Regions from separate parts of the Marinactinospora rubrisoli genome, predicted to be linked through region 4. Evidence: riboswitches for the same ligand, from Rfam matches in the RefSeq annotation. Region 4 holds a riboswitch; each other region holds the start of a gene.
The links. Region 4 has a riboswitch for S-adenosylmethionine ahead of ACFQRF_RS22100 (ABC transporter substrate-binding protein). Riboswitches for the same ligand answer to the same signal wherever they lie in the genome.

Region 1 (6,974 bases), on a different contig from region 4:
TCGCGGTGGTCGACGCGGACGCGCACGGCTATCCCGACGGCACCCGGGTCCGGCTGCTCTGTTACACGGCCGAGCACGAGGGCGAGCCCACTCCGAGCGCGGAGATCCGGGAGCTGGCCTGGGTGGACGGCGCGGCGGCCGAACGGTGCGCACCGGCCGGCCGCCGCGTCCTGGAGGTGCTCCGCGAGCGCGGCCTGCTCGGCTAGGGCGGCCCGCCGGGCCGGCCGCGGGTGTCCCCGGCCGCACACGCACAGCGGAAAGGGCGGCCCCCGGTGGGGACCGCCCTTCGAGCGGTGTACCGCGACGGTGGACTAGAAGTCCATGCCGCCCATGTCGCCGCCGCCCGCCGGGGCCGCAGCGGCCTTCTCCGGCTTCTCGGCGATGACGGCCTCGGTGGTCAGGAACAGACCGGCGATGGACGCCGCGTTCTGCAGCGCGGACCGGGTGACCTTGGTCGGGTCGATGACGCCGTCCTTGAACAGGTCGGTGTACTCGCCCGTGGCGGCGTTCAGGCCGACGCCCGCCTCCAGGTTCTTCACCTTCTCCGCGACGACGCCGCCCTCAAGGCCGGCGTTGATCGCGATCTGCTTCAGCGGCTCCTCGACGGCGCGGCGGACGATGTCGGCGCCGATGGCCTCGTCGCCCTCCAGCTCCAGCTTCTCGAAGGCCGGGACGCTGGCCTGCAGCAGCGCCACGCCACCACCGGGCAGGATGCCCTCCTCGACGGCGGCCTTGGCGTTGCGGACGGCGTCCTCGATGCGGTGCTTGCGCTCCTTGAGCTCCACCTCGGTGGCGGCGCCGGCCTTGATGACCGCCACACCGCCGGCCAGGCGGGCCAGGCGCTCCTGCAGCTTCTCGCGGTCGTAGTCGGAGTCGGTGCGCTCGATCTCGGCACGGATCTCGTTGACCCGGCCGGCGATCGCGGTGGCGTCGCCCACGCCGTCCACGATGGTGGTCTCGTCCTTGGTGACGACGACCTTGCGGGCGCGGCCGAGCAGCTCAAGCTCGGTGTTCTCCAGCTTGAGGCCGACCTCCTCGGTGATGACCTGGCCGCCGGTCAGCACGGCGATGTCGCCGAGCTGGGCCTTGCGGCGGTCACCGAAGCCCGGGGCCTTGACGGCGACGGACTTGAAGGCACCGCGGATCTTGTTGACCACCAGGGTCTGCAGCGCGCCGCCCTCGACGTCCTCGGCGATGACGACGAGCGGACGGCCGGCCTGCAGGACCTTCTCAACGATCGGCAGGAACTCGTTGTTGTTGGAGATCTTCTGGTTCGCGATCAGGATGTACGGGTCCTCCAGGACCGTCTCCATGCGCTCCAGGTCGGTGGCGAAGTACGGCGAGATGTAGCCCTTGTCGAAGCGCATACCCTCGGCGAGCTCCAGCTCCAGCCCGAAGGTCTGCCCCTCCTCGACGGTGATGACGCCTTCCTTGCCGACCTTGTCCATGGCCTCGGCGATGATCTCGCCGATCTGGGTGTCGCCGGCGGAGATGGAGGCCGTGGAGGCGATCTGCTCCTTGGTCTCGATGTCCTTGGAGAGGTTGGCCAGCTCCTCGCTGATGCGGGCGACCGCGGCCTCGATGCCCTTCTTCAGCCCGACCGGGTTGGCGCCGGCGGCGACGTTGCGCAGACCCTCGCGCACCAGCGCCTGGGCCAGGACGGTGGCGGTGGTGGTGCCGTCACCCGCGACGTCGTCGGTCTTCTTGGCGACCTCCTTGACGAGCTCGGCCCCGATCTTCTCCCACGGGTCTTCGAGCTCGATCTCCTTGGCGATCGAGACACCGTCGTTGGTGATGGTGGGCGCGCCCCACTTCTTCTCAAGGACGACGTTGCGGCCCTTGGGGCCGAGCGTCACCTTGACGGCGTCCGCAAGCTGGTTCATGCCGCGTTCGAGGCCGCGCCGGGCCTCCTCGTCGAACGCGATCAGTTTGGCTGCCATAGAGTTCTGTCCTCCCGAGACCGGGCTGATACGCGAAGGTACGAGCCGACGCCCGCGACGGACGACCATGGCGCTCCCGGCAACCCGTCTGCCGGAGGACCGCGGCCTCATCGCCTCGAACCTGGGTTAGCACTCACCATGGGGGAGTGCTAACGATCCCTTTTCTAGCACTCTCCACAGGCGAGTGCAAACGCCCTGGCCGGATTTCGCCATGCGGTTACCCGCAGGTCAGCCCCGGGAAAACGTCCGGCCCGCGACCGCCGGGTGCGGGCGCGGGCCGGAAAGGCACTGTGGCGGGCGGATCGATCAAGAGCCGCCGGCGACCGCCGGGATGATCGACACCTGCCCGCCGCTGGGGACGGCGGTGTCCAGGCCCTGGGCGAACCGGACGTCCTCGTCGCCGACGTAGACGTTGACGAAGCGGCGGATCCGCCCGTCGTCGTCGAGGATCCGGGCCCGGATGCCGGGGTGGTTGGCCTCCAGGTCGGCGAGCACCTCGCTGAGGGTGCTGCCCTCGGCGGAGACCTCCGCCGCGTCCGAGGTGTAGCTGCGCAGGATGGTCGGGACGCGCACGCTGACGCTCATGACTGTGGAACTCCTTGCGGTGGTGGGAATACGGGAGCGCGCGGCCGGGCTCAGGCGAGCCCGGCGTCCTTGAAGGCGGCCAGGGAGGGCGGGATGGTGGCCGTGACACCGGCACTGGCGACGTTGAGGGTCTTGAGCCCGTCTCCGGTGTTCAGCACCACGGTCTCGGCCTCGGGGTCGAGCACCCCGTCGGCGAGCAGCTTGCGCAGCACGCCGGTCGTGACGCCGCCGGCCGTCTCGGCGAAGATGCCCTCCGTGCGGGCGAGCAGCGCGATGGAGTCGACCACCGCGGCGTCGTCGACGTGCGCCACGGCACCGCCGGTACGCCGGCAGATGTCCAGGACGTAGGGGCCGTCGGCCGGGTTGCCGATCGCCAGCGACTTGACGATGGTGTCCGGCTTGACCGGCTGGATGACGTCGTGGCCCTGCTCCCAGGCGCGGGCGACCGGCGCGCAGCCGGTGGCCTGCGCGCCGAAGATCCGGTAGGGCCGATCCTCGACCAGGCCGAGCCGCACCAGCTCACGGAAGCCCTTGTCGATCTTGGTGAGCTGCGAGCCGGAGGCGATGGGGACGATGATCTGCTCGGGCAGCCGCCAGCCCAGCTGCTCGGCGATCTCATAGGCGAGGGTCTTGGACCCCTCGCCGTAGTACGGGCGCAGGTTGACGTTGACGAAGCCCCAGTCCTCGCCGGCGGGGTCGCCGATGAGCTCGGAGCAGAACCGGTTGACGTCGTCGTAGTTGCCGTCGATCGCCACCACCTTGCCGCCGTAGACGGCGGCCATGCGCACCTTGGCCTCCTCCAGGCCGGCCGGGATGAAGACGCACGACTCGAACCCGGCGCGCGCGGCGGCCGCGCCGACCGCACCGGCCAGGTTGCCGGTGGAGGAGCAGGAGAGGGTGCGGAACCCGAAGTTGCGGGCCGCCTCGACCGCCATGGCGACCACGCGGTCCTTGAACGAGTGGGTGGGGTTGCCGGAGTCGTCCTTGACGTGCAGCGAGCGCAGGCCCAGTTCGGCGGCCAGCCGGTCGGCGCGGACCAGCGGGGTGAGTCCGGGGTTCATGTTCGGCAGGTCGCGCACGTTCTCCGGCACGGGCAGCAGCCCGGCGTACCGCCAGATGTTCTTGGGGCCGCGTTCGATGGACTCGCGGCTGACCGGCCCGAACTCGTAGGCGACTTCGAGCGGGCCGAAGCAGAACTCGCAGGCGAAGCGGGGGCCGAGGTCGTACCGCCGGCCGCATTCGCGACAGGAGAGGGCGGCGGCGGGGCCGAAGGAGGGGGTGGTGGGCGTGCTGGTTTCCGTGGCGGTTACCGCCATGCGAGGCGTCTCCCCTCATCTTTCCTGGAGCCGCTCTGACCCCAGGCCGGAGTTGGCACCTGTCCCGGCCGCCTCGCACCAGACGCGAAGCGTTCACCGGGATGGTTGCCGGGGCTTCGCCGGGCCGGTCCCTCCACCCCTCTGGATGAGCAATATGAAGTTCTGGTGGACGGTGCGTCCGCTCGGGCGGACCACCTGATCCGTGCGTCACTGTAACCGACGCGTCGCCGGATCGGCCATCCGGGGTGACCGATCTCGCGGACCCGCCCACGGCGCGGCGGGTTTGCGGCCTGCACAGAGGGTCAGTAACCCAGCACGCGGCACGGTGACACTGCGCGTCCGGACCCGGTGACCCGCCTGTGATCGGCGGGTGGCCGTGTAGTTAAGTAGGGGTTCCTGACAACCCGGTGGAGAGGTGGACGATCAGGTGGACAAGGCGCAGATCCTCGTCGCTTCCAACAGAGGCCCGGTGTCCTTCTCCGTCGCCGATGACGGCTCCCTCGCCTTCCGGCGCGGCGGAGGCGGGCTGGTCTCCGGGCTGAGTTCCGTCGCAGGGGAGATCGACACGCTGTGGGTGTGCGCGGCACTCTCCGACGCCGACCGCAAGGCGGCCGGCACCGCGCCGGGCGGCCGGCTCGACCAGGCCGGTTTCGACCTCGGCGGCGCGCGGGTGCGCATGCTCGACATCCCGCCGCGGACCTTCGCCAACGCCTACACGTCGGTGGCCAACTCCACCCTGTGGTTCGTCCACCACATGCTCTACGACACCCCGAACAAGCCGCACTTCGACGCGGACTTCCGTGCCCGGTGGGACGACTACCGGGAGTACAACGGCGCGTTCGCCGAGGCACTGGTCACCGGCGCCGCCGAGGGCGCCCGGGTGGCCGTGCAGGACTACCACCTCGCGCTCGTGCCGCGCATGATCCGCGGCCGGCGGCCGGACCTGCGCATCGCGCACTTCTCCCACACCCCGTGGGCGCCGCCGGAGTACTTCCGGATGCTGCCCCGTGACATCGCGCGAGAACTGCTGGAGGGCATGCTCGGCGCCGACCACGTCGGGTTCCTCAGTCTCCGCTGGGCGGACGCGTTCCTGCGCTGCTGTGAGACGTTCCTGCGCGCCGAGGTGAACTGGGCCACCCGCACGGTCGACTTCGGCGGCCGGATCGTCCGGGTCGGCGTGCACGCCCTGGGCGCGGACGCCGAGGGGCTGCGCGCGCGGGCCGCCGCGGACGACGTGGCCGAGCGCCGCGCGGCACTGCGCGAGCTGGTCGGCGACCGCCGGCTGATCGTGCGGGTCGACCGCACCGAGCTGTCCAAGAACATCGTGCGCGGCCTGGCCGCCTACCGCGAGCTGCTGGCCCGCCGCCCGGAGTGGCGCGGCCGGGTGACCCACCTGGCGTTCGCCTATCCGAGCCGCGGCGACGTGCCCGAGTACCGCGAGTACACCGAGTCCGTGCAGCGGATCGCCAAGGAGATCAACGAGGAGTTCGGCACGCCGGACTGGACCCCGCTGATCCTGGAGGTCAACGACGACTACCCACGGTCGCTGGCGTCGTTCCAGCTCGCCGACGTGCTGCTCGTCAATCCGATCCGCGACGGCATGAACCTGGTGGCCAAGGAGGGGCCGGTGCTCTCCGAGGAGGGCTGCGCCCTCGTGCTGTCCACCGAGGCCGGCGCGGCGGACGACCTGGGCGAGGACGCGCTGCTGGTCAACCCCTACGACGTCTCCGAGACGGCCGAGACGCTGCACACCGCGCTGTCCCTGCCGGCCGGGGAACGCCGCGCACGCTGCGAGCGGCTGGCGGAGCGGGCGGCCGCCCTGCCGCCGCAGCGCTGGTTCACCGACCAGCTCCGCGCGCTCGGCTGAGCGGCGTCCCTCGTTCTCCAGGGGCATCACCCGTCCCGCCACGGCCCTCGCGTCGCGGCACCGTCACGGCGGTGCGGTGGCGCGAGGGCGCGGGCCGGGTCAGCCCTCCAGGGCGGCGGCGAGTCCGGCGAGCAGGCCGACCACACCGGCCGGACCGTCGACGACGAGGTCGGCGCGCCCGGCGAGCTCCGGCACCTCGTCCGAGCCGCTGCACACGGTGAGCCCCGCGACACCACGGCCGCGGAGGTCGCGCACCGCGTCGAACGCGGCGAGGTCGCCGAGGTCGTCGCCCGCGTACAGCAGGGACGTCGCCCCGTGCTCCGCCACGAAGCCGGTCAGGGCGACGCCCTTGTCCATGCCGGGCGGGCGGAGCTCGACGACCATGCGGCCCGGTTCCACGGTGAGACCGGTACGGGCGGCGAGGTCGGTGAGCGGGCCGCGCACCAGTTCCAGCGCGCCGTCAGGGTCGCTCGTGCGGCGGGTGTGGACGGCGAGCGCGTGCTGCTTGTCCTCGATCCAGGTCCCCGCGGGCACGGCCAGCCGCTCCAGCAGCCCCGGCAGCTCGGCCCGCGCCACGGCGACGCCGGGCGGCGGCTCCGGCACGGTCAGCCGGCCGTCGGCCCAGCGCTCCCGGCCGTACTGGCCGAGCACGGTGAGGCCGGAGAGGCCGTCGGCTCCGGCGAACCCGCCGTACTCCACCGCGACCGCCGCCGGGCGGCCGGTGACGATGACGAGCGCCCGCACCAGCGGGGACAGCCGGGAAAGGACGGCCGGCACATCAGGGTGGGCCCGGGCGTCCCGGGGGTCGGGCACGATCGGCGCGAGGGTGCCGTCGAAGTCGAAGGCGAGCACCGCACCGGACGGGTCGGCGAGCAGCCGGTCCAGGGCTGCCGCTCCCTCGGCGGTACGCGGTCGGGGCAGAGTCATCCAGCGCTACCTTCTCGTCGCCTGTCACGCCGCCGGGCACCGAAGCCCGCTGCGGCGCAGGGTGGGCGGCCGTGGACGGGTCCTCTAGAGCTGGATGCCCAGCATACGGGCGGTGCGCTGACGGCGGCGGTTGGCGCGCAGCCGACGGAGCCGCTTGATGGTCATCGGGTCGTGCGCCAGCGCGGCAGGGTTCTCGATGAGGCCGTTGAGGAGCTGGTAGTAGCGGGTGGCGGAGAAGCCGAACTCGGCGCGGATCGCCTGTTCCTTGGAGCCTTCGAGCTTCCACCACTGGCGTTCGAAGGCGAGAATGCGCTGCTCGCGTTCGGCGAGCTCGGGGAC
Region 2 (6,974 bases), on a different contig from region 4:
TCGGTGGCGCAGGGACGGAGGTTCAGCTGGCCTCCGCGCCGTCGGGGACCGGGACGAGCCGTGCCGCGTCGTAGCAGGAGCCCGCGCTGTAGATCATCGGCGGCTTGTCGGTGTGCCGACCCCGACCACGCGGCCGATGAAGACCGTGTGGGCGCTGGCCCGCAGCCGTTCACCGACCTCGGCCACCATGAACGCGGCGGCGCCCTCGATGACTGGGGCGCCGCCGGCGTCCGGCGGGTCGCCGGGGTGTGGACCCGCGACCTCGCCCGCGCGCACCGCATGGCCGACCGTCGGGAGGCCGGCACGGTGTGGGTCAACACCTACCGCTCGATGTACCCAATGTCGCCGCGCGAGGGATTCGGCCGCAGCGGGCTCGGCGTCGAGCACGGCACGGAGGTGATCCGGGAGTACCGCGGGTGAAGAGCGTCTGGATCAACACCAGCGACGAGCCGATGGCCGACCCGTTCCTGCTGCGCAGCTGAGAAGCGCGCACCACCGGGCCGGGGACGAACGCCCTGGCCCGGGCGGACGCACGCGTCCACCCGGGCCCGGACGGTCGGTCAGCCGGTCACGCGGTCAGCGGAACGCGGACAGCCCCGTGACCGCCTGCCCGATGCTGAGGGCGTGCACCTCCTCGGTCCCCTCGTAGGTGGCGACCGTCTCCAGGTTGAGCAGGTGGCGAAGCACCGGGTACTCCAGCGTGATGCCGTTGGCCCCGTGGATCGAGCGCGCGGCGGCCGCCACCCGCTGGGCGGCGGCGACGTTGGCGAACTTGCCGAAGCTCACCTGCGTGTGGTGGCACTGCCCGGCGTCCTTGAGCCGCCCGAGCCGCGCGGCCGTGAGGCCGGCCTGGTTCACGTCGACGACCATGTCGGCCAGCTTGCGCTGGGTGAGCTGGAACCCGGCGATCGGCCGGCCGAACTGCACCCTGGTGCCCGCGTAGTCCAGCGCGGCCAGGTAGCAGGTCCGGGCGGCGCCGACGACGCCCCACACGATGCCGAACCGCGCCTCGTTCAGGCAGGACAGCGGTGCGCCCAGCCCGGTCGCGCCGGGCAGCAGTGCGGTGCCGGGGAGGCGGACGCCGTCCAGCACGAGCTCGGAGGTGATGGAGGCGCGCAGCGAGAGCTTGCGGTGGACGGTGTTCGCGGTGAATCCCGGGGCATCGGTCGGCACCAGAAAGCCCCGGATGCCGTCATCGGTGGCCGCCCATACCACGGCGACGTCGGCGACCGAGCCGTTGGTGATCCACATCTTGGTGCCGTCGAGGATCCAGTCGGAGCCGTCCCGCCGCGCGCGGGTGCGCATCGAGCCGGGGTCGCTGCCGGAGTCCGGCTCCGTCAGCCCGAAGCATCCGATGACCTCGCCGGCCGCCATGCGCGGCAGCCAGGACGTTTTCTGCTCCTCGGATCCGTACTTGTGGATCGCGGCCATGGCCAGCGACCCCTGCACCGACACGAAGCTGCGCAGCCCGGAGTCCACCGCCTCCAGTTCGCGGCAGGCGACCCCGTAGGCGGTGGCGCTGGCGCCCGCGCAGCCGTAGCCGGACAGGTGCATGCCGAACAGGCCCAGCTCACCGAACGCCTTGGCGAGCGCGCGCGGATCGGGGATGGTGCCGGCGTCGAACCAGTCGGCGACGCCGGGCAGCAGCTCGCGGGCCGCGAAGTCGCGGACCGTGTCGCGGATCGCGGTCTCCTCGGCCGTGAGCGCGGCGTCGACCGCGAGGAAGTCGTCGGGAGCGGGAACCGCCGGTCCGCGCTGGTCGGTCATCGGGACTCCATACGTCGTTGGGTGAGGTCCGGTCTGGTCTGCGGGCGGCTCCGCCGGGCGAGGTCGGATGGAGCCGGTGCTACCCCTTCCGTTCCCGGAGGAGAGCCGCGTGGAACCGGGGTTCCGCGATGCGGTGCGGGCGCGCAGCCCCGGCGGCTCCGCACCGGAGGGGAGCAGCGCCTTGGCGTCGTCGACGTGAACGCTCCGCTGGAACGGATACGCCGCCGGCACCGCGCTCCTCGGCCCGCACCTCACGCGAACAGGTTCGCACGCCCCCTGCGGTCCGCCAAGGCGCCCTCGGTACCGCCTTCATCGCCACCACCGGCCGCCCCGGCACGCTCGCACGGACCGAACCCGGCCGGCGGTCACTCGTCCCGCTCGTCCGCCCGGCCACCTGGACGTGGAGCGCGCCGTGGAGTGGGGGAACGGGACGGGCAGGAACTTCATCGACGTCCACGAGTCCTTGGCCATCCGCACCCTTAACGACGCGGCCGGTGCGGCCCGTGCGGCCTTCGCGCCGCCATCGCCCCCGCCAGGCCGCAGGCGGTCGGACTCGCCTGGAGGGACCGTTCGGTCGCTGCCGCCCAACCCTCCCGGCTGGACCGTCTCGGCCATCACCTCGGCCACCGCGACGGCGTCCACGCGCCGCGTGATCGACCTCATCGGGACGGGTGGCGGTCGGTGGTGGCCGTGCCGGTGTTCGTGGTTCCGGCCGGTGTGCTTCCCCCCGTTCGCCTGCCATTGGCCGGGTTCCGGACCGTTGGAAGGGTGCGGGCGTGGTGTGCGGTGCGGGATGTTCACCGGGTCTCGTGCTGGTGGACGGCACCGCGTTCGACCATGGCGGCGATCTCCTGCTCGGACAGGCCCAGTTCGGCGAGGATCGCGGTCGAGTGCTGGCCGAGCAGCGGTGGTGGCAGCGGGCCGGGGGAGCCGTGCGGTGGTGCGGCTTCGCCGGTGCCGCCGTGCGGCTCGGCGGCCGGCCGGAATCCGGCGCGCACGAGGTCGAGCGGCCCGGCCGTGGGGTGGGGGAGGGACAGGGTGACGTCGTCGCCCGCCTCATCGGCGGCGCGGACGGCGTCGAGGACGCCGCGCACCCGGCCGGCGGGGACGCCGGCCCGCCGCAGGCGGTCCAGCCACTCGGCGGCGCCGCGTTCGCGCAGCGTCGCGGAGAGCGCGCCGATCAGTTCGGCGCGGTGCGCCACCCGGCCGGGGTTGGCGGCGAAGCGCGGGTCGGCGGCGAGGTCGGGGCGGTCCAGGGCCGCGCACAGCCGCTGGTACAGCGCGTCGTTGCCGGCGGCGATGACGATGTCGGCGTCGGCGGTGCCGAACGCCTGGTAGGGGACGATGGAGGCGTGCGTGTTGCCGTACCGCCGCGGCTCCTCGCCGGTGACGAGGGCCGACTGCGCGACGTTGACCAGGCCGGACAGCGCGGAGCCGATCAGGGAGACGGTCACGTGCTCGCCGCGGCCGGTCGCGCGGGCGCGGACCAGCGCTCCCAGCACGGCCACGGCCGCGTTGAGGCCGGTGAGCACGTCGGTGATGGCCACCCCCACCTTCACGGGCGGCCCCGCCGGCTCGCCGGTGACCGCCATGAGGCCGCTCTCCGCCTGCACGATGAGGTCGAAGCCGGGACGGTCCGGCGGACGGTGGTCCGGCCCGAACCCGCTGATGGAGCAGTACACCACCGCGGGGTTGCGCTCCCGCACCGCGGCATGGTCCAGGCCGAGGCGGTCCACCACGCCGGGGCGGAAGTTCTGCACCACGATGTCGGAACGCGCGCACAGTTCCCGCACGGCGGCCAGGCCGTCGGGGTCCTTCAGGTCCACGGCCAGGCTGCGCTTGCCACGGTTCACCGCCAGATAGTAGGCGGACTCGCCGCCGGCCCACGGGGGTCCCCAGGACCGGGTGTCGTCGCCGTGCCGCGGGCTCTCCACCTTGACGACCTCGGCGCCGAGGTCGGCGAGCAGCATCGTGGCGTAGGGGCCGGCGAGAACACGCGACAGGTCGGCGACGCGCACGCCCGCGAGCGGCGCCCCGGCCGCACTGATGGGGTTCACCGCGCCGCGCCGGTGGGCGTGGGGAGCGGTCCGCCGGGGAGGCCGGATCGGCGCCGGAAGCGGTCGTGGCCGTCCAGGGCGGGTCTCCTCCCACGGGTGCGCGGGTCCTCCTCCGCGCGGCTGCCACGGAGGTGCCTCCGGCGGCGCCGGGCATCGCCAGTATCACCGGGGGGCGCGGGGTGTTGTCAATCACTCCGTGTCCCCCGCGCCCCCGGCTTGCCGCGAACCGGACACCGTGCGCTATAGTCACCGGCAGGTCATGAGCGCCAGCGTCAAGCCCCGGCTTGCTGGCCGGCAACCCTCCTTCCGCGGTGGGGTGCCCCGGGTGAGGACCAGGTCGAGACACGACCGAGTACGTAACCGTGTCAGGCAAGCGCGGACCCCTCCCGTGCCAGCACCGCCGCGTGCACCCCGGGGTCCCCGGACCCATGGAGGTGCCCTGAATGACCGCTGTCGCCGAGAACCCGATCGCCGAGTCGTCCCGGTCCACGGACGCGGCCGTCCCCGCTGCTGACGGCGACGCCGTCGGCATCCTGGGGGCCGACGTCCGCGTCCCGCTCGTCACCGGAGAGCGGGTCGACTACGCCAACTTCGACTACGCCGCCAGCGCGCCGTGCCTCACCGCCGTGCACCGGGCGCTGGAGGCGGCGCTGCCCTACTACGCGAGCGTGCACCGCGGCGCCGGCTTCCATTCCCAGGTCAGCACCGACGCCTACGAGCGGGCCCGCCGCTCGGTGGCCGGGTTCGTCGGGGCGCGGCAGGGCGACGCGGTGGTGTTCGTCCGCAGCACCACCGACGCTCTCAACCTGCTGGCCCGCTCGGTGCCGGACGGCTGCACCGTCGTCGTCTTCGCCTCGGAGCACCACGCGAGCCTGCTGCCCTGGCAGCACCGGGGCAGCCGCGCCGGCCGGGTGGTCCGGCTGCCGCTGCCGGACAGCCCACGGGCCGCGGTCGAGGCGGCCCGCGCGGCGCTCGGCTCCGCCCCGGAGGGGCCACGGCTGCTGTGCGTCACGGCGGCGTCCAACGTCACGGGCGAGATCTGGCCGGTCGAGGAGCTGACCGGGGTGGCGCACGCCGCCGGGGCGCGCATCGTGGTCGACGCCGCGCAGCTCGTTCCGCACCGGGCCTTCAGCCTGGCCGCGACCGGCGCCGACTACGTCGCGTTCTCCGGGCACAAGCTGTACGCCCCGTTCGGCTCGGGCGTCCTCGCCGGGCGGACCGACTGGCTGCGCGCCGCGACCCCCTACCTCGCGGGCGGCGGCGCCACCGCCAACGTCACCGAGGACGACGTGCGGTGGAACGACCTGCCGGCCCGGCATGAGGCGGGCAGCCCCAACGTGCTGGGCGCCGTCGCGCTCGCCGCGGCCTGTGACGCGCTCAGCGCCGCCGATCAGGAGCGGCTGCACGAGCGGGAGCAGGCGCTGCTCGACCGGCTGCGCGCCGGACTGGCCCGGATCCCGGGCGTGCACGACCTCGGCCTCTGGGACCGCGACCACCCGCGCGTCGGCATCGTGTCGTTCGTGGTGGACGGCCTCGCCGCCGACCTGGTCGCGGCGGCACTGTCGGCGGAGTACGGGATCGGCGTGCGGGACGGCCTCTTCTGCGCGCACCTGCTCACCCGCGGACTCCTGCCGGCCGGGCACACCCAGGCGGTGCGCGCCAGCCTCGGCCTGGGCACCACCGAGGAGCACGTCGACCGGCTGGTCGGCGCCGTCGCGGAGCTGGCGGCGCGCGGGCCGAGGTGGCACTACGACCTGGTGGACGACCGGATCGCCCCGGTTCCGGACCCGCGCCCGCGTCCCTGAGGACCGGCGGAAAACCGCCGTCCCCGCGAAATCCGCATTACCCGCCGTTGAATTGCACCGGGGGGATAAATGACGGTGGAGGCGGTACCATCGGGCGCTAATGAAAGGGCCACGGGACGTCGCGGGATTCCGAGGGCACCGACGCGGAGCTCTCACCCGTTCACCGAGCCCTGATCAGGCGACGGTCGGGGAGCGTGATCGTGACTGACGATCAGCGGGCACGGCACTTCGAGCACGATCTCCCCGCGCTTGAGGTTCCGCCCCCGCGCGTCATCAGGGTCGCGGACTTCCTGCGGCGATCCGGCCGTGAGAGCCCGCCCGTGGCGGAAGCGGCCCCCGGGAACGCGCGGCTGGAACAGCTGAAACGCGGATTCCTCCGGCGGGCCGTGAGTCATTTCGCGGCGGATCTGCGGATCGCGCAATTCGTGGACGTGGGGTCGCGGCTTCCGGCCGCGGACGGAATCCACCACGTCGCCCGCCATCACCTTTCCGGCGCCCGCGCCGTGTACGTCGCCACCGAATCCACGGTGTCCCTGCACGGCCGGGCGTCGTCGTCCGCGGACGCGGTGCCGGTGGTGCGGGCGTTCGGGGAGAATCCGGAGGCGGTCGTCGCGGTGCTGGCCGCGCGCGGGCTGGTCGACTTCGCCGATCCGGTCGCCGTGCTCATGGTGGAGCCCGACGCCGTGCGGTCGGCGGGGGTGGATCCCGGGGCGCTGGTGCGCGCCTTCCACGCCGCGTCCTGCCCGGGCAGCCGCATCGCCATCGCCCAGCGGTCGCTGCCCGAGGAACGGGCCGCGAACGGGGCGACGGCGCCGGCCGACGTCCCGGCCGGGCGGCGGGCCCGCGAGCGCGCCGCGGCGCTCTTCGAGCCGTTCACGCTGGTGGAGCCCGGGCTGGCCGACATGGCGTGGTGGCCGTATCCGGACGAGGAGGTGACCGCCGTCGGCGTCGGCGTCCTGGCCGGAGTCGGCCGGCGGGGCTGAGAGCCCGTTGCGAGGGCGCTCCGCCCGCCCGGCGATGGATAATCGACGCCGGTGCCGGGCAGAGGGGACATGTGGTGAACTGGACCGCCGAGATTCTCGGGCAGCTGGAGTTCTACTGGGAGACCTCGCTGCGCCCGCGGCTCATCGGGCTGGGCGACGACGAGTTCTTCTGGGAGCCGGTGGAGGGCTGCTGGTCGGTGCGCCGGCTCAGTGACGGCACTTTCGCCCCGGACCGCGAGTGGCCGGAGCCCGTGCCGCCCCCCGTCACCACGGTCGGCTGGCGGCTCGGCCACATCGTGGTCGAGGTGCTGGAGATGCGGGTGGACCACCACTTCGGCGGCCGGACGATGATGCGGGAGAAC
Region 3 (6,974 bases), on a different contig from region 4:
CGCGGCCCGGCGCCGACCACGACGACGTCGAACGTCTCCGTGGCGGTCATGGCCGGGGCAGGGGTTCGGGGCGGTCCGCGCCGGACGTGCCGTCCAGTTCCGCCGGCCGCACGTCGACCGTGTCACCGGTGCGCTCCACCCGCACTTCCAGGCCGTAGACGCGGCCGAGCGTGGCGGCGTCGAACGCCTCGGCCGGAGGGCCGTCGGCGACGATCCGGCCGCCGTGCAGCAGCACCGCCTGGTCGCAGAAGTGCGCGGCGTGGTTGAGGTCGTGGATCGCGATGAGCGCGGTGACGCCGCGCTCCCGGGTGACCTCGCGCACGATCCGCAGCGTCTCGATCTGGTAGCGCAGGTCGAGCGCCGAGGTGGGTTCGTCGAGCAGCAGCACCCGCGGCTCCTGCGCCAGGGCGCGGGCGATGAGCACCCGCTGCGCCTGCCCGCCGGACAGCTCCGACAAGTGCCGTTCACGCAGGTCGGCGAGTCCGAGCTGGTCGATCGCTGCCTCCACGACGTCCCAGTCGTGGGTGGTGGGCAGCAGCCCGATGTGCGGGGTGCGGCCGAGCAGCACGGCCTCGCGCACGGTCAGTTCGAAGGGCGCCTCGCTGGACTGTGGCACGTAGGACACGATCCTGGCGTGCTCGCGGCGCGGCATGCGGAGCAGGTCCCGGCCGGCGTGGCGGACGGTCCCGGCGCCCGGCCGGAGGATGCGGGCGAGGATCTTGGTCAGGGTCGACTTGCCCGATCCGTTGGGGCCGAGCAGCGCGCAGAACGCGCCCTCGGCCACGGTGAGGTCGATCCCCTCCAGGACGGGGTGCCGGCGGTAGCCGAACTCCACGCCCGCGACTTCGAGGCTCATCGCGTGGCCGCCCTTCGGGTGAGGATGAGGTTGATGAACACCGGGGCGCCGATGAAGGCGACCACGATGCCGACCGGGATGACCGACGGCGCGAGGACGGTGCGGCCGATGGTGTCGGCGACCAGGAGCAGCAGGCCGCCGGTGAGGAAGGAGAACGGGAGGAGGTAGCGGTGGTCGGCGCCGATCACGAGCCGCGCGATGTGCGGCCCGACGAGCCCGACGAAGCCGATCACGCCGCAGAAGGAGACCACCACGGACGCGAGCAGCACCGCCACCACGATGAGGCCGACCCGCAGCGCGGTGACGTTGACGCCGAGGCTACGGGCGGCGTCGTCCCCGGCGAAGGCCACCGCGTTGAGGTCCTTGGCGAACCACAGCAGCACCGGCAGCAGCAGGAGCGCGACCAGCCCGACGATCTGCACCTCACGCCAGGTGGCGTCGTTGACCGACCCGAACGTCCACCGCACGATCGCCTGCAGGGTGTTCTCGTTCGCCACGAACTGCAGGGCCGAGGTCATGGCCTCGAACAACTGGGTCAGCGCGATGCCGAGCAGCAGCAGGGTGGCGGTGGACATCGACCTGGCGGAGGCGAGTCCGAGCACGAGGGCCGACACCGCGAGCGCGGTGGCGAGGGCGCTGCCCACCACCAGCCACGACGCCGAGCCGGCCGCTCCGCCGGTGGCGAGGATGGCGAGGGACGCGCCGAAGGCCGCCGCTGGGGACACGCCGAGCGTGAACGGGCTGACCAGCGGGTTGCGCAGCAGGCCCTGCATGACGACCCCGGCCAGCGACAGCGCGGCGCCGGCGGCGAAGGCCAGCAGCGCCCGTGGCAGCCGCAGGCCGGTGATGATGGTGAAGGTCTGCTCGAACTCCGTGGTGAGCACGCCGCCGAACACGGAGAGCCGGACGGCGTGCCAGACGTCGGCCAGGGTCGCTCCGGAGGTGCCGACGGTCACGCACCAGCCGATGGCCAGCAGTGAGACCGCGGCCCCGGCGACGAGGGTGAGGCCGCGCATCGATCCGGGCCTGCGCGCGGCGGGGCGGGCGGCGGCGGGGGCGCTTTCGGGGGGACTTCCGGTGGCGAGCGACATCGGCCTCACGCCACCTTCTGGATGTAGGCGTCCGCGCCGGCGAACTCGGTGCGCTGGAAGTCCTCGACCCACCGCCGCAGGTAGTCGTCGGGGTCCACGTCCTCGAACTGCTCGGGGTGCAGCCAGGTGGCGAGGTAGAGCGCGCCGAGGGCCTTGGACAGCCCGCTGGTGGCCCAGCCGTTGCTGACATAGATCTCGCCGTCCCGCTGGGCGCTGATGGCGTCCCAGCCGGGCCGGCCGCGCAGGTCATCGCGGATGTCGTCGAACCGGTCCTGGCCGGTGGGCTCGGCGGCGGGGCCGAACTCGTGCACGATGAGCCCGGGGTCGCGCTCGACGACCGCGGCGGGGTCGACGGTGGTCTCGGACTGCTCGTCGCCGCCGGCCTCGACGTCGCCGAAGACGTTGCGGCCACCGGCGGCGGTGATGATCTGGTCGAACCCGGAGCCGGGCAGGGCGGTGAGGTAGGGCTGCTCGGTCTCCCAGTAGACGCCGACCGGCTCGGTGCCCTCGACGCGCTCGGAGACGAGGGCGAAGATCTCGTCGTAGAACCCGGCGACCTGCTCGGCGCCCTCGGCCTCGCCGAAGATCTCGCCGAGGAGCGTCACGGTGTCGTGGAAGACGTCGAAGTCCCAGGCCGTGGCGACGACCACGGGGATGCCGAAGGACTCCAGCTGGCCGGCCGCCTCCTGCCAGGCGCCGTTGCGCGGCAGGATGAGGACGTCCGGGTCGAGCTCGGCCACGGCCTCGTAGTTGATCTCGGACAGGTCCTCGCTGACGATCTCGTCCTCGGAGATGTCCAGGTAGGGCAGGCGGTCGGCCGACATCCGGTCGACGCCGACCACGGCGTCCCCGGCTCCGATGGCGCGGACGAACTCGTTGGCGTAGCTGTTCAGCACGACGGCCCGCTCGACGGGGCCGTCGATGGTCACCTCGCGGTCCATGTCGTCGACCACGGTGACGGGGCCGGACGACGCGGCGGTCCCGTCCTCGGGGACGACCTCGCCGCAGGCGGTGAGGAGGGTGAGGGCGGCGAGGCTCGCCGCGGCGGCCACGCGGGCGCGCGACGTGGTCGGGGGCATGGGGACGTCCTTGCGTGTTCGGAGGAGGAGGGGGCAACGGGCGGGGCCGGCCGTGGCCGGCCCCGCCAGGCGCGGGCGCACGGCCGCCGGGGTCAGGCGGCGGCCGGCTCGGTCCCGGGCCAGAACGGTTCGCCGAGGGTGAGCATGAGCCGGTTGGCCCACGAGAAGAAGGCGACGGAGCCGACAAGGTCGACGAGCTCGACGTCGGTGAGCCCGTGGCCGCGCAGTTCCGCGATGTGGTCCGGGGTGGCCGAGGCCGGTGTGGTGGACAGCGCCGCGGCGAACGCGGCGACGGCGCTCCACCGCGCGTCCTGGCCGGCGGCGAGCGGGGCGAGATCGGTGGCGCGCCAGTCAGGGTCGCGGTCGAGGACGGCGTCGAGGACCCGCTGCACGTCGTCGGTCCGGTGGGACAGCTGCGACGCCTTGCGGGAGTGCACGGAGGCGCAGTAGACGCAGTCGTTCACCTTGCTGGTGACGGTGGCCGCGAGCTCGCGTTCGGCGCGGGGCAGCCCCTCGCGGGTGTAGAACACCGCCTTGTCGACGGCGGTGCGGGCCCGCAGCAGTTTCGGCAGGCGGGAGAGCAGCCGGAAGTAGCCGTCGTTGGTCTTCCCGGCGAACGCCTCCCGTTGCTCGTCCGTCAGGTCGTCGGCCGCCACCGGCGGGACCCAGGCGGTCCAGGCGAGTAGTTCCTGGGTGTAGGCGGTGGGCCGCTTCGCGCCGTTGGACGCGATTTCGGCGAGACTTTTGGTCCGCCCGCGCCCGCGGGTGGTGCGCGCCGGAGCCACACCGTGGGCGGTGGGCGCGCCCTGCAGCAGCCGCAGTCCTTCGACGAGGCGGACCTGGAAAGCGGTGTAAGCGGCGACCTGGGAGATCGCGACCACGGCGTCGGGGCCCCAGCCGGCGGCGGCCAGCCGGTCGACGTCCTCCCGCCGGGCCAGCGCCGGTGAGACGGTGATGAGATCCAGGTGCTCGGCCGCCGCCCGCAGCGCGGGATCGGCGGGGAGCTCGTCGGCGTACAGTGCCGCGTCGGCTCCGCGGGCGGTGTGGTGGGCGACGACGTCGTCGGCTCCGTGCCACCGCGCGACCAGCGCGGCCAGCCCGCGCCGCACCGCCGGCGCCAGCGGCCCGTCGGCGGCGAAGAGCGCGTCGTAGGCGCGCTGCGTCTCCGCCACGAACTCCGGCTTCACTCGCCGCGCCGCCGCGAGTTCGCTCCCGACCCCCGCCAGCTCCGCGACGACATCGGCCCCCGCCGGCTCCCCCGCACTCCGCGCCCCGCTGCTCACTGTTCCCGCCTTCGTCTCGTCCTGCCGGTACGGCCGCGGGCCGGCACAAGCGTCCGTCGGGGACGGGGCCGCCGGACCTCTCGTCCCGCGACCGTGCACGCTTGCCGCGTCTCCGCAGCCAGGTCATCACTCCGGGGGCACCCCGCTGTGCAGAAGGTTGCCGTCCAGCAAGCCGGATCTTCGCGCTGGCGCTCTTGACCTGGTGCGAAGGTAGGCGATCACCCCATGCGGGAACAAGATGTCACAAGCGTGACGATGGCGACAAATTCGGTAGGAATAGTATCTGGGGCATGCCCGACCCCGATGGGGTTCGGCCGGGGCATCGCGGCAGGGAGTCTAGGAGGCAACGGAACACCGGTCACCGCGAGCGAGCACTTCGGGCAGGCCCGGCGGCTCGTCGCCACGTTCAACGGCAGCGGTCCGCCCCCTGCTGGAAGCGATCAGCCTAACGTCCGCACCGCGCGACGGCGGTGACGGCGCGGGAGAGCGACACCGCCGCACCGCCTGATCGTCCGTCCCTGCCCCGAACCGCAGCGCCCTCAGCCCAGCGACGCCCCCGCGCACACCACCAGTGTCTGGCCGGTGATGCTGCGCGCGTCCGGGCCGAGGAGGAAGGCAACCGTGCCCGCGACCTCCGCCGGGTCGATGAGGCGGCCCATCGGTGGCACTCGGGGCGGGGTGGTGGCACGGGCCGGGTCCTGGAGCATCGGGGTGTCGGTGGGGCCGGGGGCGACGACGTTGACGGTGACGCGGCGGGTGACCAGTTCAGCGGCCCAGGAGCGGGCCAGGGCCGCGAGAGCCGCCTTCGTGGCGGCGTACTGGCTCTTGCCCGGGACGCCGGTCATGGTGCGGCTGCCGACCAGGACGACGCGGCCGCCGTCCGGAACGCGGTCGATCAGCGTGCCGACGAGCACCTCGGTGGCCGCGACGTGCACCCGCCACATGGCCGTGCCGTCCGCCGTCGACAGGGCGCCGAGGCGGGCCGAACGCTGCAGGCCGGCGGCGTGCACCACCGCGTCGGCCCGGGTGACCCCGGCGACGGCGGCGGGGATGGCGTCCAGGTCGGCGAGGTCGGCCTCGACCCAGTGCAGTGCCGTCCCGGCCGGTTCGACCGGGCGGCGGCTCAGGGCGGTCACCCGCCAGCCGGCGCCGAGCAGCCGCTCGGTGACGGCGCGGCCGATGCCCGAGCTCGCGCCGGTGACGACGGCGTGCGGGGCGGTCTCCCGGGCGGCCGCGCTTTCGCCGCCCCGGTGCGTGCAGCTCTCCCCTGCCGTCACGCGCCGGCCTCCGCGGTGCGGGCGGCCAGCCACTCCGGGCTCAGCCGGACGTGCTTGATCGCCTGCCGGTAGTAGGTGAAGGCGATGTCCAGGCCGCCGTCGGGGCTCTGCCGGATGGTCGGGTAGGAGAACTCCCGGTTCAGCCCGTCCCGCGAGTTGTTGGTCAGGCAGTAGCCGTCGCCGACCTCCAGGTCGTGCCGGAGCGGCCACGTGGCGCCGCCGTCGGCGGAGACCGCCAGGGTCATGGGCGCCCGTGGGGCGCCCCAGAACGCGGTCCGCTCCGCGCCCGCCGGGCGGTCCGCGCCGGCCAGGACGGCCGGGGCGGCCGGGGACGGCGCGGCGGCGGGGGTGACCGGCGCCAGGCCGTCGTCGTCGATCTCGTCGTACAGCGAGAGCCGCCGCTCGGTGGCGTCGGCGGCGCTGCTGTGGTTGTACACCAGCGCCAGGCGGTCGTCGCGCAGCCGGACGAACTGGATCGAGGAGTTGTTGTTCGGCAGCACGGTGGGCACCGGGGCGCTCCAGGTCTCGCCGTCGTCGGTGGAGCGTGCGACGTGCACGGAATCCGCCCACCGGCTGCGGAACAGCGCGAGCAGGGTGCCGTCGGCCAGGGCCTGGACGTTCATGTGCACGCATCCGGTGCTGTCCGGTACCTCCCGCTCGTGCCAGGTGCGGCCCTGGTCGTCGGAGAGGAGCACCGCGCTGGTGTCGCGGTCGCCGACCCATTTGCTTCCGGGCACGGACACGCAGTGGAAGATGGGAAGCAGCCAGCGCCCGGAGCCGAGCACCGTGACGGGCTGGCGCACGAAGACTCCGCCGGTCGGGCGGGCCGGGAAGAGGGTGGCGGGCGGCCCCCAGGTGCGGCCGCCGTCGGCGGAGATCCGGCGGCGCACCTCGGAGGTGTCCTGGTCACCGGCGCGCTGGGCGGTCCACAGCAGCCACAGTTCGCCGGTGGGGGCCGCGAACAGCACCGGATTCTGTTCGGAGCGGGTGCGGTCGCCGGACAGCGCCACCGGCTCCGTCCACCTGTCGGCACCGCGCGGCAGCCGGGAGAACCACACCCCGATGTCGGAGACGCCCTCCTGGGTGCCGCCGAACCACACGCAGCCGAGGTCGCCGCCGGGCAGTTCGGCCAGGTTCGCGGCGTGGTTCTGCACGGCGGGCGCGGGCAGGTAGGCGTCGGCCCGGCCGGGGTCGTCGCCGCGAGGGCGGAGCACCCCGTCGGTGGGCAGCGCGTCGGCGGTGGACATCTCGGTCTCCTCGGGTCGGGGGGCGGACGCCCCGGTGCGGGCCGCCCGCCACCGGGGGTTCGGTCGGGGGTGGCCGGGATCGGCCGGTCAGGCGGAGGGCGCCGCCGCGGCGACCAGCGCACGCGGTTTGCGGCCGCGGAT
Region 4 (6,974 bases):
TCCCGCCAGCGGCCGGTTGGCCCCGCCGACCAGCAGCGGCGTGATGTAGATGCCCATGGCGAGCGGCAGGACGACCATCGCCCCCGTGGCCACCCCGGGCAGGCTGAGCGGGACGGTGACGCGCCAGAAGGTGCGGACCGGCCCAGCGCCGAGCACCTGTGAGGCGCGGCGCAGGTTGCCGTCGATGCCGCCGAGGGCGGTGGTGAGCGGGATGACGGCGAACGGGAGCAGCACGTGCGTCACCGAGACCACGATCGCCAGGTTGCTGGTGAGCAGCGGGACGGGCTCGTCGGCGAGCCCGGTGGCGGTGAGGAACCGGTTCACCGCGCCGTTGGCCGACAGCAGCACCACCCAGCCGTAGCTGCGCACCACCACGCTGGTGAGCAGGGGCGACACCACGATGACGAACATGACGGTGCGCAGCACGCCGGGCCGGGTGCGCGCCAGCGCGTAGGCCACCGGGTACCCCAGCAGCACGCACAGCGCGGTGACCAGCAGCGCGGTGAGCAGGCTGTACCGCAGCGCCTCGGCGAAGAACGGCTCGGTGAGCACTCGCTGGTACTGCACGAGCGACAGCTCCGGCAGCGGGTTGCCGGTGCCGTCCACGGGGTGCAGGCTCAGTTCCAGGATCCGGGCCAGCGGCACGGCGAAGAGCGCGGCGAGGAACAGGACCGCGGGCAGCACGTAGCCGGCCCCGGCCGCGCGCCCGCGCGCGGCGGTCGTGCTCCGGGTCACCTCGTCTCCTCCGCGGGCGCGGGGGTGAGGTCGATGACGTCCTCGGCCGCCCAGTGGGCGGTCACCTCACCGCCCAGCGGGGGCGGCTCGGCGTGGGTGCGGGCGCTCAGCGTCGCCCCGCCGGTCAGGTGCACCTCGGCCTGCCAGGCGTCCCCGACGAACGCCCGGTAGCCGAGCACGCCGGTGACCGACCCCTCGGCGGCGCCGTCCGGGGCCGGCACGCCGCCCGGGTGCAGCCGGACCCGTTCGGGCCGCAGCGCGAGCACGGCGGGCCGCCCGGCGGGCAGGTCGCGGCGGCCCGTGCGCACGGTCGTCTCTCCGACGCGGATCTCGCCGTTGTGCGCGGCGACGCCGTCGAGGATGTTCGCGGCGCCCACGAACTCGGCGACGAACCGGCTGGCCGGTGTCCGGTACACCCGTTCCGGCGTGTCGAGCTGCTCGACCCGTCCGCCGTTGAGCACCGCGATCCGGTCCGAGAGCGAGAGCGCCTCCTCCTGGTCGTGGGTGACGAAGACCATGGTGATGCCGAGGCGCTGCTGCAGTTCCCGGAGCTCGACCCGCATCTCGCGGCGGAGCTTGGCGTCCAGGTTGGACAGCGGCTCGTCCAGCAGCAGCACCGCGGGCCGGGTCGCCAGCGCGCGCGCCACGGCGACCCGCTGCTGCTGGCCGCCCGACAGCTGGCGGGGGCGGCGCCCGGCGTACCCCTCCAGGCCGACGAGGCGCAGCGCCTCGGCGACCCGTTCGCGGCGTTCGGCGCGGTCGACCCGGCGCACCTTCAGCCCGTAGGCGACGTTGCCGGCCACGGTCATGTGCGGGAAGAGCGCGTAGTTCTGGAAGACCAGGCCGAGGCCGCGCCGGTGCGGTGGTACGTCGGTGACGTCGGCGCCGTCGATGCTGATCCGGCCGCGGGTGGGGCGGACGAACCCGGCGAGGGCGTTGAGCAGGGTGGTCTTACCGCAGCCGCTCGGGCCGAGGACGGACAGGAACTCGCCGCGCCGGATGGTGAGCTCGGGGACGTCGAGGACCCGGGTGCCCTCGTATCCGGCGGCGAGCCCCTCGATCACGACGTGCGCCGGATCCGCCGCCGCGTCCGGCGCGCCCGGGGCCGGGCGGGTCGGTTCGGGGGATGTCGTCACCGGAAGATCTCGTTCCACCGCTGCTGCCACTCGTTGAGGTTGGGGGTCGCGGCGGCGTAGTCCACCCACGTGAAGTCCTGGTAGACGTCGTCGCCGTGTTCGACCTTGGCGTCGAACTCGGGGCTGTAGTCGATCGTGTCGTTGCCGGCGGCGTAGAACGTGCCCTCGCCGAACGCCCGCTGGTACTCGGCGTTGGTCAGGTAGTCGAGGAACTCGTACGCGGCGTCGGCGTTGGGGGCGCCGGCGGGGATGTAGTACGAGGTCAGTGCGCCCACGGCGCCGGACTCGGGGTAGCTGAAGCCGATGGGTTCGCCTTCGGCCTCCATGGCGAACGCGCGGCCGTCCCAGAACGGCACGATCCAGGCGTCGCCGTTCTGCAGGACGGTGGCGACGCTGCCGGCGTCGGCCGGGTAGGCCGAGACGCAGCCCTTGAGTTGTTCCAGCTTCTCGAACGCGCGGTCGACGTCGCCGGGGTCGGACAGCTCGCCGCCGTCCTGGGCGACCAGGGCGGAGAAGAACTGCAGTCCGGCGTTGTAGGTGAGCGGGGGCAGCGCGACGTGACCGCAGTACTCCTCGTCGAAGATGTCGTTCCAGTCTCTGGGCGGGTCGCTGATCTCGTCGGTGCGGTAGAGCAGCCCGTTGGAGCCGGTGGTGAGCGGCGCGCCGTAGAACTCGCCGTCGACGGCGGACTGGTCGACGAGCACGCTGTTGAGCTGGTCCCAGTTCTCGATGCGGCCGGTGTCCAGGGGCTGCAGCACGTCGTTGCTGACGGCCTGGTGGAAGGTCTCGGAGGTGAGGGCCACCACGTCGAAGGGGGCGTTGGAGCCGTCGGCGGCCCGCAGCCGGGTCAGCCAGTCGGCGTCGGCGCCGGTGACGACGTTGACGGTGATGCCGGTTTCCCGCTCGAACGGCTCGACGAAGGACTCCTGGAACAGGTCGCCCCACGCTCCGGCGAACGCGGTGACGGTGATCTCCTGTTCGCCGGACCCGGATCCGCCGGTGTCGACGCCGCCGCACGCGGTGGTGGTGAGGAGGGCGAGGGCCGCCGAGGCGGCGCCGGCGGCGAGCAGGGCTCGGGGCTGAGCGGCCGGTTTCATCGGGCTTTCCCTTCAGGCGGGGCCGTCGCGAGCCGGGGATGCGACGGCAAGCGTCCGGTCCTGCCCCGGAGGGGGTGAGGGCGCCCGCCGCGGCCGGGGAGGTCCGGGTCGGACGGGTCCGCGCTTGCCGTCGACGCCGTGGAGCACCGACGACGGCCGTGTCTTCACCCGGAGCACCCCACCGCGTCAGGAGGGTTGCCGTCCAGCCAGCCGGGGCTTGGCACTGGAACTCGTGACATCAGGCAAGATAACACGGTTCTCCACTTATCTGGTCGTTTGTCCCATGTGACCTCTCTGTCGCTTAACCGGCCGGAAGCCCCCGGACTCCCGTGCGTCACCCGAGTGCCCTGATGTCCGATCCACCACGGGCGCCCGCACGCCACCGCATCCGGCCACCGGCGACCCCTACGATCGAATCGGCGCGGGCGCCGGCCCCGGCGCCCCGATCCCCATCGAGAGGCGCAGTCCCATGGCCACCTCCCGCACCGAGCCCGGCCCGGCCGCGTCCCGGCCGCGCCGGACCGCAGCCCGGTGCCTCGCCGGGCTCGCGCTGGCCGCCCCCACGGCGGTGCTCGGGTGCCGGCTGGCCGGGGTGGACGGCGTGACCCCGCTGCCGCAGCTGCTCGCCTTCCTGCCCTACCTGCTCGTCCCGGCGGCGGCCGCGCTGGCGCTCGCCCTGCTGGCGAGCTGGCGCGCCGGGCTGGCCTGGGCGGTGGCCGTCCTCTTCGGCCTCGGCGCGGTGCTGCCCTCCTACGACCGCGCGGCACCGCCGCCCACGGCGGCACCCGTGGCAACGGTGCGCGTGCTCACCGCCAACCTCAAGCTCGGAGCGGCGACCGACGCGCTCGCCGGGACGCTGCGGCGGGAACACCCCGACCTCGTCTTCGTGCAGGAGTGCGATCCGGCGTGCGGACGGCTGCTGTCCACGGAGGAGATGACGGCGCGCTACCCGCACCGCATCGTCACGGCCGTGCCCGGCGCGGAAGGGTCCGCGATCCTGAGCCGCCACCCCCTCCGCCCGGCCGGCGAGGTCCCCGCAACACTGGCCATGCCCACGGCGGAGACCGTGATCGAGGGCGTCCCGGTGGCGCTCCAGCTGGCCCACCCGCTCCCCCCGATCCCCGGCATGGTCGACTCCTGGCGCCGCGAACTGGCCGCCCTGCACTCGGCGGCCACCGCCCTGGACGGCCCGGCGATCATGGCCGGCGACTTCAACGCCACCCGGGACCACGCCGCGTTCCGCGACATCCTGGACACCGGCCTGCGCGACGCCACGACCACGATCGGCCTCGGCCACACCCCGTCCTGGCCGGCCGGCACGCCCCTGGCCGGCGCCCAGATCGACCACATCCTCATCCGCGGCCCGTTCCGGCCGGCCAGCGGCGAATTCGTCGACCTGCCCGGCAGCGACCACCGGGCACTGCTCGTCGAGATGGAGCTGTTCGCCCAGGGCTGACCGGACGCCGCCTTGACCTTCACGCCGGAGGCGCCGCGGGAGTGGCTCGCCGTGATCCGCGGCTTCCTGGACCGGCACCGCCCCGGCCGGGCCGCGCGCCGAGAATCCCACGCCATTGGAGCGGGACCACCCGGCCCGTCCCCCGAGCCGGAGAACGGGTGGTCCCGCGGGGGATCATCGGACGAGGACGACGCTGCCGTTGTCCAGGTAGCCGCTCTCCCAGAGCCAGTCCATCGCCTTGATGCTGACCCGGGCGCAGCCGTGGGAGGCGGGCTGGGCGGGAACGGAGGCGAAGCCGTGCACCGCGATGCCGCCGTTGAAGTACTTCGGGCGGTACAGCTCGCCCAGCGGGGCCTTGTCCCACCCGTCCACACCACGGAACACGGTGAACTCGCCCTTGGGCGTGACCGCGATGTGCTCCTCGCCCTCGGACTCGTAGGTCTCGCCCGAGCCCGTGGAGGTGGTGAACGTCCGCTGGACCTCGCCGTCGGAGACGACGAGCAGGAGCTGGCGTTCCAGGTCGATCTCGACCACCCGGCCCGAGGAGCTCTGCGCGCTCGGGCGCACCCCCTCGTCCAGGGCCGCGCGGGTCTCGGGACCGACGATCCCGTCGCGCCCGATACCGGCCGCCTTCTGCAGCGCGACGACGGCGTGCTGGGTGAGCCCGCCGAACTCGCCGTCGGCGGAGTCCAGCCAGTACCCGAGTTCGATGAGGCGTTCCTGGACCTCGCGGACCTCGCGACCGGAGTCGCCGAGCCGCAGCTCGGCACCGGACGCTTCCGAGGATTCGGGAGATTCGGCGGATTCAGTGACCAGACCGGCGTGGCCGGGTGCCACGGAGGGCACGCCGGCGTTGGCGGTCGCGGCTCCGGGGAGCCCGGCGTCCCCGACGGCGGCACCGTAGCCGACGGCGAGGATCGTGGAGAGGGTGATGACGCCCGCTCGTGTCGCGTACCTGTCGGCACGCCGAGATGAACGTATAGCCATTTTTCGACCTTACCCAGGCTTCATGTGCTCTAGGAATTACATCGAAAATAATGGCCTTTCACCAAGTCAGCGGTTCAATTGTCCAAAATTTACGTCTCCGGCCCGGTCCCTCCGGTGGCACGCTCGCCCCACGACCCCCTCCCGTCACGGCGCCACCGACGCGGTCGCGCCTCCGGACGTTCCCCGGCTCCCCCGCGCGTGGCCCGGGCGGCCCAAATCGTTCCGTTTCGCCAACACCGTCGCGGGCGCGGGAGTATGTCCCCGTCATGTCTCCTTCGTGATCGGAGTTCCCCCGCATGGCGCGGACGCCCCTCACCGTGATCGCGTTGCTCACCTCGGGCAGCCTCCTGCTCAGCGGCTGCACCATCGTCGATGACTTCACGTCCTGGGCCGGAGGGTTCGGGTCGGAGTCCGGCCCTCCTGACATCCGGGAGGAGTTCCCCTACACCAAGGAGGGCCGCATCTTCCAGGACACCGGGCAGGACGCCACGATGCGCTTCTCCATCACCGGGCTGGAGCGTACCCCCGACTACACGGTCATGTACTACGAGGTCGGCTACCCCGACGGGTTCACCGGCAGCAACCGCAACCTCAGCATGGCGCACACGCTGGTCGACCCCGTGACCGGCCGGGTGTTCCGGCAGTACATCGACGAGGACGGCCTGAAGTACGGGTCGGTGAGCCCCGACTCCAACGGCCTGTACCCGGTGCACGACGGCGTCACCAACGAGTACCGGCGGTACTTCCCGCGCATCCCCGACGAGATCCGGCAGGTCACCTTCGTCGGCAGCGGCCTGGGCGCCATGACCGGCATCCCAATTCAGGACGTCGAGCAGGAGCGGCCCGACCCCGAGAACCCCAACGGCGCCGACCACCTCTCCCCGGACGACCCGCCGCCCGCCGGCGAGAACCTCACCTTCGAGAACCGCCGCCCCGACGACGACGCCGTGGCCGACGAGGGGTGGGTGGAGAGCTACGTCGACTCCGAGATCGCCTCCACCACCCGCGACGGCAACCGCGAGATCATCGCGCTGCACTCCGACGTGATGTTCGAGTTCGACCGGTCCGACCTCACCGAGGAGGCCGAGGAGGTCGTCCGCCAGGCCGCCGCCTCCCTGGCCGCCAACGTCGACCCCGACGACCCCGAGATCACCGTCATCGGCCACACCGACGGCCGCGGCACCGACGCCTACAACGAGGCGCTGTCGCTGCGCCGCGCCGAGACGGTCCGCAACCTGCTCGTGGAGGAGATCGGCACCGACTTCGACTACGCGGTCGAGGGACGCGGCAGCACGGAGCCGATCGCCCGAGAGGGCGGAGCCGACGACGACGAGGCGCGCGCCCGCAACCGCCGCGTGGAGTTCGCCTACGCGGTGGACCAGAACACCGACCCGGCCGAGCAGGAGGAGGCGGACGACGACGGCCTGGGCGTCGCCGTGCGCAACGTCAACTGGCCGGCGCCCTACACCGACGACCCCGGTGACGTCGCCGCCAGCGTCGACCGCGACGGCGTCCGGCTGGACGTGTACCCGCTCCGCCGCGACGGCGCCTACGTCATCGGCA

Region 1: linked by a shared signal. The riboswitch ahead of thrC (threonine synthase) and the one ahead of ACFQRF_RS22100 (ABC transporter substrate-binding protein) in region 4 are both predicted to bind S-adenosylmethionine.
Region 2: linked by a shared signal. The riboswitch ahead of ACFQRF_RS21545 (aminotransferase class V-fold PLP-dependent enzyme) and the one ahead of ACFQRF_RS22100 (ABC transporter substrate-binding protein) in region 4 are both predicted to bind S-adenosylmethionine.
Region 3: linked by a shared signal. The riboswitch ahead of ACFQRF_RS20880 (CMD domain-containing protein) and the one ahead of ACFQRF_RS22100 (ABC transporter substrate-binding protein) in region 4 are both predicted to bind S-adenosylmethionine.

The regions. Positions count from the first base shown of each region.
Region 1 covers NZ_JBHTBH010000001.1:364,915-371,888, reverse strand. The annotation lists gene ACFQRF_RS01750 (NUDIX hydrolase) at 1-206, shown strand, start outside; gene groL (chaperonin GroEL) at 312-1,940, opposite strand; gene ACFQRF_RS01740 (MoaD/ThiS family protein) at 2,247-2,525, opposite strand; gene thrC (threonine synthase) at 2,576-3,841, opposite strand; SAM riboswitch class I at 3,854-3,993, opposite strand; gene ACFQRF_RS01730 (alpha,alpha-trehalose-phosphate synthase (UDP-forming)) at 4,269-5,708, shown strand; gene otsB (trehalose-phosphatase) at 5,808-6,635, opposite strand; gene ACFQRF_RS01720 (DUF3263 domain-containing protein) at 6,720-6,974, opposite strand, start outside.
Region 2 covers NZ_JBHTBH010000011.1:112,785-119,758, reverse strand. The annotation lists gene ACFQRF_RS21565 (hypothetical protein) at 94-189, opposite strand; gene ACFQRF_RS21560 (aldehyde dehydrogenase family protein) at 148-420, shown strand; gene ACFQRF_RS21555 (acyl-CoA dehydrogenase family protein) at 577-1,767, opposite strand; gene ACFQRF_RS21550 (CaiB/BaiF CoA transferase family protein) at 2,565-3,824, opposite strand; SAM riboswitch class IV at 4,080-4,206, shown strand; gene ACFQRF_RS21545 (aminotransferase class V-fold PLP-dependent enzyme) at 4,268-5,629, shown strand; gene ACFQRF_RS21540 (SAM-dependent methyltransferase) at 5,830-6,612, shown strand; gene ACFQRF_RS21535 (DinB family protein) at 6,687-6,974, shown strand, end outside.
Region 3 covers NZ_JBHTBH010000010.1:205,932-212,905, reverse strand. The annotation lists gene ACFQRF_RS20900 (FAD/NAD(P)-binding protein) at 1-50, opposite strand, end outside; gene ACFQRF_RS20895 (ABC transporter ATP-binding protein) at 47-856, opposite strand; gene ACFQRF_RS20890 (FecCD family ABC transporter permease) at 853-1,947, opposite strand; gene ACFQRF_RS20885 (ABC transporter substrate-binding protein) at 1,953-3,026, opposite strand; gene ACFQRF_RS20880 (CMD domain-containing protein) at 3,119-4,309, opposite strand; SAM riboswitch class IV at 4,402-4,509, opposite strand; gene ACFQRF_RS20875 (SDR family NAD(P)-dependent oxidoreductase) at 4,849-5,586, opposite strand; gene ACFQRF_RS20870 (sialidase family protein) at 5,583-6,833, opposite strand; gene ACFQRF_RS20865 (ATP-binding cassette domain-containing protein) at 6,921-6,974, opposite strand, start outside.
Region 4 covers NZ_JBHTBH010000012.1:15,029-22,002, forward strand. The annotation lists gene ACFQRF_RS22090 (ABC transporter permease) at 1-735, opposite strand, end outside; gene ACFQRF_RS22095 (ABC transporter ATP-binding protein) at 732-1,871, opposite strand; gene ACFQRF_RS22100 (ABC transporter substrate-binding protein) at 1,868-2,968, opposite strand; SAM riboswitch class IV at 3,084-3,206, opposite strand; gene ACFQRF_RS22105 (endonuclease/exonuclease/phosphatase family protein) at 3,438-4,424, shown strand; gene ACFQRF_RS22110 (L,D-transpeptidase family protein) at 4,599-5,411, opposite strand; gene ACFQRF_RS22115 (OmpA family protein) at 5,708-6,974, shown strand, end outside.